DNA from 2 places in the Faecalispora anaeroviscerum genome. Region 1 is predicted to be linked to the other one. Evidence: predicted binding sites of a transcription regulator. Region 1 holds the regulator's gene; the other holds the start of a gene.

Region 1 (3,417 bases):
TCCATCACGCGCTTGTCGAAGTCGTCGCCGCCCAGACGGTTGTTACCGGCGGTAGCGAGAACCTCCTGTACGCCGTCGCCCATCTCAATGATGGACACATCGAACGTGCCGCCGCCCAAATCGTATACCATTACCTTCTGGTCGTTGCCCTTGTCAATCCCGTAGGACAAAGCCGCGGCAGTCGGTTCATTGATGATTCTCTTGACATCCAGGCCGGCGATCTTACCCGCGTCCTTGGTTGCCTGGCGCTGTGCGTCTGTAAAATAAGCCGGAACCGTGATGACTGCGGAGGTAACAGGCTCGCCCAGATATGCTTCCGCGTCTGCCTTCAGCTTTTGCAGGATCATCGCCGAGATTTCCTGCGGGGTGTAGCTCTTTCCGTCGATATTTACCTTATACGCGCTGCCCATTTCTCTTTTAATCGAAGAAATGGTGCGGTCGGGGTTGGTGATGGCCTGGCGCTTTGCCACCTGGCCTACCATACGCTCGCCGGTTTTGGAAAATGCAACCACAGAGGGAGTGGTGCGTGCGCCTTCCGCGTTTGAAATGACGACAGGCTCGCCGCCTTCGATGACAGCTACGCAGGAGTTGGTTGTACCTAAGTCGATACCAATTGTCTTTGACATACTTATTACCTCCAAAAAGTTAGGTTATTCATTTTTAAAATCAAGCCGGATTTCGACAAACGCCGGCAAATCGCAGCGGATTCTTGAAACAGGGGGATCAGTTGGCTACCTGAACAATCGCGTGGCGAATGATACGCTCCCCGATTCGGTAGCCCTTTTGGAGCACCTCTGCCACCACATTTTCGCCCAGGTTCGCATCCTCAATATGGGACACGGCATTGTGTATCTCCGGATTAAAGGGTTCTCCCTGAAGCCCGATGACCGCAACGCCCATTTTAGAGAGCGCGCCGTTCAGCTGGCCGAGAACCATCTCAACACCCTTGCGCAGATCCTCTGCGGAGCCGCCCTGCTGAGCCAACGCCCGCTCCAGATTATCGCAGACCGGCAGAACCTTTTCAATCGTATCCGCTGTGGCATCTGTATAGACCATTGTTTTTTCGCGCTCGGTGCGCTTGCGGTAGTTATCGTATTCCGCCGCGGTGCGCAGAAGCAGATCTTTTTGCTTCTCTAGCTCGGCAGAGGACTGTTCCAGCTGCTCTTGCAGCTTTTTCAGCTGTGCGTCACCCGAATCGGTTCCCGGTGTTTCCGCCTGCGGCTGCTCCGCCGCGTTGAACTCTTTTTCCTTTTGTGTATCTGCGGCCTCTTCGGCCTGCTTCGCCGCCTTTTTTACGGCATCCTGTTTGCTCAAGGAGATTGCCCCTTTCCGCTGCCGTCCCGCGGCAGCCCGTGATTCTATCTTCAATTCAGTTGTTTCGCTATTCTTCCTGACGAAGCTCCGTCAGGAGCCTGCCCACCGTGTGGGACAGGTATTCCATCTTGCCAATCAGCCCCGCGTAATCCATGCGGGTGGGGCCGATAATGCCAATGGCGCCGGCACGCTGGCCGTCGATTGTGTACTGTGCCACAATAATGCTCGATTCCCGCAGCTCAGGATGCCGGGTTTCATCCCCGATCATCACGCGAACCTCTTTCTGCGGCTGCAACAGCAGCTGCGCCAGGTCTTGCGGACGCTCTAGAAAATCCATCACCCGGCGGGCGTTGCCGCGCTCAAACTCGGGGTGGAACAGCAGATTCATCTGCCCGTTCAGGCGAACCTCCGGTTCAACAGATTCCTGCGCGGATTCCAGCAGAGCCATGAGCGCCGAGGACATCAGCACCGTTAAATCGCCGAGAGAAGCGGCCAGGGTCTGAATATACGCCGGAGTAACGGCGGCCACAGGCACACCGGCCAAACGCTCATTAAGCACCCGGAAAAATACCCGCAGAATCTCGGGCGACAAATCAAATTCACACCGGAAAATCTGGTGTTTCATCGTGCCCGCTGAGGTCAGCAGAATCAGCATCGCGGTTCTGCGGCTCGTCTGCACAAACTGCAAAGCGCGAATATCCGCCGTTTTGCCTGACGGAGCGGTGGAAACCGCCGCAAAGCGGGTAAGCCCCGCCAGCATCTGCGATACCCCCTCCAGCAGCTTTTGCTGGTCGTACGCGCTGGAAAACAGCATCCCATCCAAATACCGCTGCTCTTCCTGCGTGACGGGCCGAAGGCTCATCACCCGGTCGATATAAACGCGGTAGCCCTTCTGGGAAGGGATCCGACCGGCGGAGGTATGCGGCTGCTCCAGCAGCCCCATCTCCGCGAGATCGGCCATTTCGTTTCTTACAGTGGCGGAGGAAACACTCAAATCAGCAGCCAGCGCTTTCGACCCAACCGGCTCGCCGGTTTTCACATAAGCATCTACAATCGCCGCCAGGATCTTCAGTTTTCTGTCGCTCAGCTCCATTCCCCTCACCTCATTTTTAGATTTTAGCACTCTATGCTTTTGAGTGCTAACTCCTATTTACTAATTTATCATTCCTGCCCGGTATTGTCAAGATTTCAAATGTAAATTAATTATTAATGTGTGCCGGAAAAGCCGCAACATTCCCTGATTTTTGCTAAAGCGGTAAATTTTCGCCCTTTGCTGTTTCCTTGAAAGATTCCTCTTTAAATGACATATTTCTTAAATAGAGCATATTTTCCTTTTTGGTTTTGATATGAAAAAGCGTTTTTTTCTATGAGCTGCCTCACGTTGAAATTCTGCTGGCGCAAAGCTTGCCCTTCATGCCGGGGCAGGCACTTAATTTCGTGAAAGGACGAAAGTAAGCAAAGACCTTCCAAAGGACACCTTTGGAATCCGTTTGGGGAACAATCCCCCGACAGTGCAAACAAAAGCTGACCGTAAGGCGGCTCTTCTCCTAGCCAACGAGCGCGCTCGGTAAGGGTTAAATATTTTTCCGGCTGCGAGTAGCTGCAAGAGAAACGCCGCTTCGGCAAAGGCCGGGCGGCGTTTCTCTACACATATTTCTCAAACAAAGCGCAACATAAAACGCAGGGTTAATTCCCGCGAACCTCTGTGGGCGTTTTGCCATAGTATTTTTTAAAGCAGACCGAAAAATAGCGCTGGTTATTAAAGCCCGTCTGCTCAGCAATTTCCTGTATTTTCAGCTTGGCGGCGGGATCCTGAAGAAGCTTCAGGGCTTTTTCCATGCGGATGCGCGTCAGATACTCCACAAAGGACTCGCCGGACTGCTGCCGGAAAATCTGGCGCAGGTAATTGGAACTGATATACAGCACCGAAGCAACGTCGTCGATGTTGAAGCTGCTGTCGGCAATATGGTCGCTGATGATATGCTTGGCGCGATTGGCGAGGGAATGCCCCTTTTCCTGGTTGAGCTTCTGGTAACGCGAGACAACGTTGCAGATGAACAGCTTGAACCAGCTTAGGCAGCTCTCCATATCCTGCGTGGCAAA
Region 2 (3,417 bases), 900 kb from region 1:
GGGAAATGGGCGCGCAGCAGGTGGAGCCCCAAAACGGGCGCGTGGTGTTCGACGGCAGCGACGAGATACTGGCGCGCGCGAATCTCTGCTCCCGTTACAGCGAGCGGGTGCTTGTGCTGCTCGGCACGTTTCGCGCCGTTACCTTTGAGCAGCTGTTTCAGGGGGTAAAGGCTTTGCCGTGGGAAGCGTGGATCGGCAAAAAAGACCGTTTTCCGGTTAAAGGCCGTTCCCTCAGCTCTCAGCTTTCCAGCGTTCCGGACTGCCAGTCCATCATCAAAAAGGCCATTGTGGAACGCCTGAAGCTGAAGCACCGCGTGCCGTGGTTCGAAGAATCCGGCGACATGTATCAGGTGCAGTTTCTGATTTTAAAGGATTCCGTCAGCGTGATGCTCGATACCAGCGGGGTAGGGCTTCATAAGCGCGGTTACCGTCCCAATGCGGCGGAAGCGCCGATCAAGGAAACACTGGCTGCATCGATGGCGAAGCTGGCCCGCCTTTGGCCGGATTCTCACGTGTACGACCCGTTCTGCGGTTCCGGCACGATTCTCATTGAATCTGCTTTGCTTGCAATGAATATTGCACCCGGCCTGCAGCGCAGCTTTGCGGCGCAAAGCTGGAAGGGGATTGATGAAAGTGTGTGGATTCGGGAAAAAGCGCGTGCGCAGGATTTGGTAAAACGCGACAGCACCTTCCTTGCTACTGGCTACGACATCGACGGCGCGGCGGTTGCCCTCACGTTGGAAAATGCGAAAAAGGCGGGAGTGATTGCTCATATTCGTGCGGAAAAGCGCGATATCCGCGATTTTGCGGAGGAGGGCGAGCGCGGCTGCGTAATCTGCAACCCACCTTACGGTGAGCGCCTGCTCGACCTGAGCCAGGCGGAGGAGCTGTATACGGCAATGGGGCAGCACTTTGTCCCCAAACGCGGCTGGAGTTACCACATCATCAGCCCAGACGAAACATTTGAAAGCTGCTTTGGCCGCCCGGCGGACAAACGCCGCAAGCTGTATAACGGAATGATTAAATGCCAGCTGTACAGCTATTATAAAGCCTGATTACTTGATAACACAGGATTTCTTCCTCCGCCAAAGGCGAATGGAAGAAATTTGGAAACATTTAAAAGATGATTTAATTATAAAATTAAAATGTAAAAATCAGGAAAGACTAAATCCGGGGATCGAGAGACGATTCCCGGATTTTTTTTGAATTTGCAATTGTAAAAAAATTATGAAATTCCGTATTTTAGGAAAAAACCTCTTGATTTTTATGCTGTCAGCGGCTAAAATAAGATTTAGCACTCGGGGATATTGAGTGCTAAACCCAATCAATCATTTTGATTTTTTATAAGGAGGAAATAGGAAATGACGATCAAACCACTTTCCGACAGAGTTCTGATTAAATTGGAAGAGGCGGAGGAAACCACAAAAAGCGGTATCCTGCTGGCTGGTTCTGCAAAAGAGAAGCCCCAGATCGCGTCCGTTATCGCGGTCGGCCCCGGCGGGTTGGTAGACGGCAAAGAGGTCACCATGTACGTAAAGGTGGGCGATAAGGTCATCAGCAGCAAATATGCCGGAACAGAAGTGAAAATCGACGGCGAAGAGTACACCATCGTACGGCAGTCAGATATTCTTGCTGTTGTGGAATGATTTTTCATTTTAATTCAGAAATTTAGGAGGAATATAGCATGGCAAAGCAGATTATTTTCGATGTAGAAGCCAGAAAAGCTCTGATGAGCGGTGTAAACCAGCTGGCAGATACCGTTAAAATCACCCTGGGCCCGAAGGGCCGCAACGTGGTGCTCGATAAAAAGTTCGGCGCTCCGCTGATCACCAACGACGGCGTGACCATCGCGAAAGAGATCGAACTCGAGGATCCCTTTGAGAACATGGGCGCACAGCTCGTAAAAGAAGTTGCGATCAAGACCAACGACGTGGCCGGCGACGGTACCACGACCGCTACTCTGCTGGCACAGGCTCTGGTTCGCGAGGGCATGAAGAATCTGGCGGCTGGCGCAAACCCCATGATCCTGCGCAAGGGTATTCAGAAGGCGGTTGAAACCGCTGTTGAGGCTGTGATCCACCACTCCAAGAAGGTGACCGGCTCCGACGACATCGCGAGAGTCGCGACCGTTTCCTCCGCAGATGAATTCATCGGCAAGCTGATCGCGGAAGCGATGGAAAAGGTCAGCTCCGACGGCGTTATCACGGTGGAAGAGTCCAAGACCGCCGAGACATACTCCGAGGTTGTTGAAGGCATGCAGTTTGACCGCGGCTATATCACCCCTTACATGGTAACTGATACCAATAAGATGGAAGCCGTGATCGACGACGCCTATATCCTCATTACCGATAAGAAGATTTCCAACATTCAGGAGATTCTGCCCCTGCTCGAGAGCATCGTACAGTCCGGCAAGAAGCTCGTGATGATTGCCGAGGACATCGAGGGCGAGGCTCTGACCACCTTGATCCTGAATAAGCTGCGCGGCACCTTTACCTGCGTTGGCGTAAAGGCTCCCGGCTTTGGCGACAGAAGAAAAGAGATGCTGCGTGACATCGCTGTTCTGACCGGCGGCCAGGTGATTTCCGAAGAGCTCGGCCTTGAGCTGAAGGATACCACCATTGCTCAGCTGGGTCGTGCCCGCCAGGTAAAGGTTGACAAAGAGAATACCATCATCGTAGACGGCGCTGGCAACTCCGACGAGATCAAAGACAGAGTTGCTCAGATCCGCGCCCAGCTGGAAACCACTACCTCCGATTTCGACCGTGAGAAGCTGCAGGAGCGCCTGGCGAAGCTTGCCGGCGGTGTTGCGGTCATCAAGGTCGGCGCTGCGACCGAAGTGGAAATGAAAGAGAAGAAGCTGCGTATTGAAGATGCTCTGGCGGCAACCAAGGCTGCTGTGGAAGAGGGCATCGTGGCTGGCGGCGGCGTTGCTCTGATCAACGCAATTCCCGTTGTGCAGAAGCTGATGGATACCACCTCCGGTGACGAAAAGACTGGCGTGCAGATCGTTCTGAAGGCTCTGGAAGAGCCCCTGCGCCAGATTGCCGCAAACGCGGGCCTCGAAGGCTCCGTTATCGTAGAGAATCTGAAGAAGGAAAACAAGATTGGCTACGGTTTTAACGCGTTGACTCAGGAATACGGCGATATGATCGCTCAGGGGATCGTTGATCCTACTAAGGTAGCTCGTTCCGCTCTGCAGAACGCCGCTTCCATCGCTGCCATGATTCTGACCACCGAATCTCTGGTTGCGGATAAGAAAGAGCCGGTCTCTGCTCCCGCAATGCCCGCAGACGGCGGCATGGGCGGCATGTATTAATCTGAATTTTTTCCGTGAGAAAAAGGGTGATGCCTTCTGGCATCACCCTTTTTTCTGTAATTGGTTCGGCTGTTTTTGATACGGCAGGCGGCAAGGGCTTC

Evidence for each region. The regulator HrcA, encoded in region 1, represses chaperone genes, less so after heat shock. The targets are predictions, from matches to a motif close to TGTTAGCACTCNNNNNNNNNGAGTGCTAACA.
Region 2: the regulator HrcA is predicted to act here: its motif matches at 1,290-1,320, upstream of QOS46_RS06020 (co-chaperone GroES).

The regions. Positions count from the first base shown of each region.
Region 1 is NZ_CANOOQ010000001.1:2,118,454-2,121,870, forward strand. It holds gene dnaK (molecular chaperone DnaK) at 1-626, opposite strand, end outside; gene grpE (nucleotide exchange factor GrpE) at 724-1,314, opposite strand; gene hrcA (heat-inducible transcriptional repressor HrcA) at 1,382-2,407, opposite strand; gene QOS46_RS10530 (response regulator) at 3,001-3,417, opposite strand, start outside.
Region 2 is NZ_CANOOQ010000001.1:1,219,563-1,222,979, reverse strand. It holds gene QOS46_RS06025 (THUMP domain-containing class I SAM-dependent RNA methyltransferase) at 1-1,055, shown strand, start outside; gene QOS46_RS06020 (co-chaperone GroES) at 1,362-1,646, shown strand; gene groL (chaperonin GroEL) at 1,685-3,316, shown strand.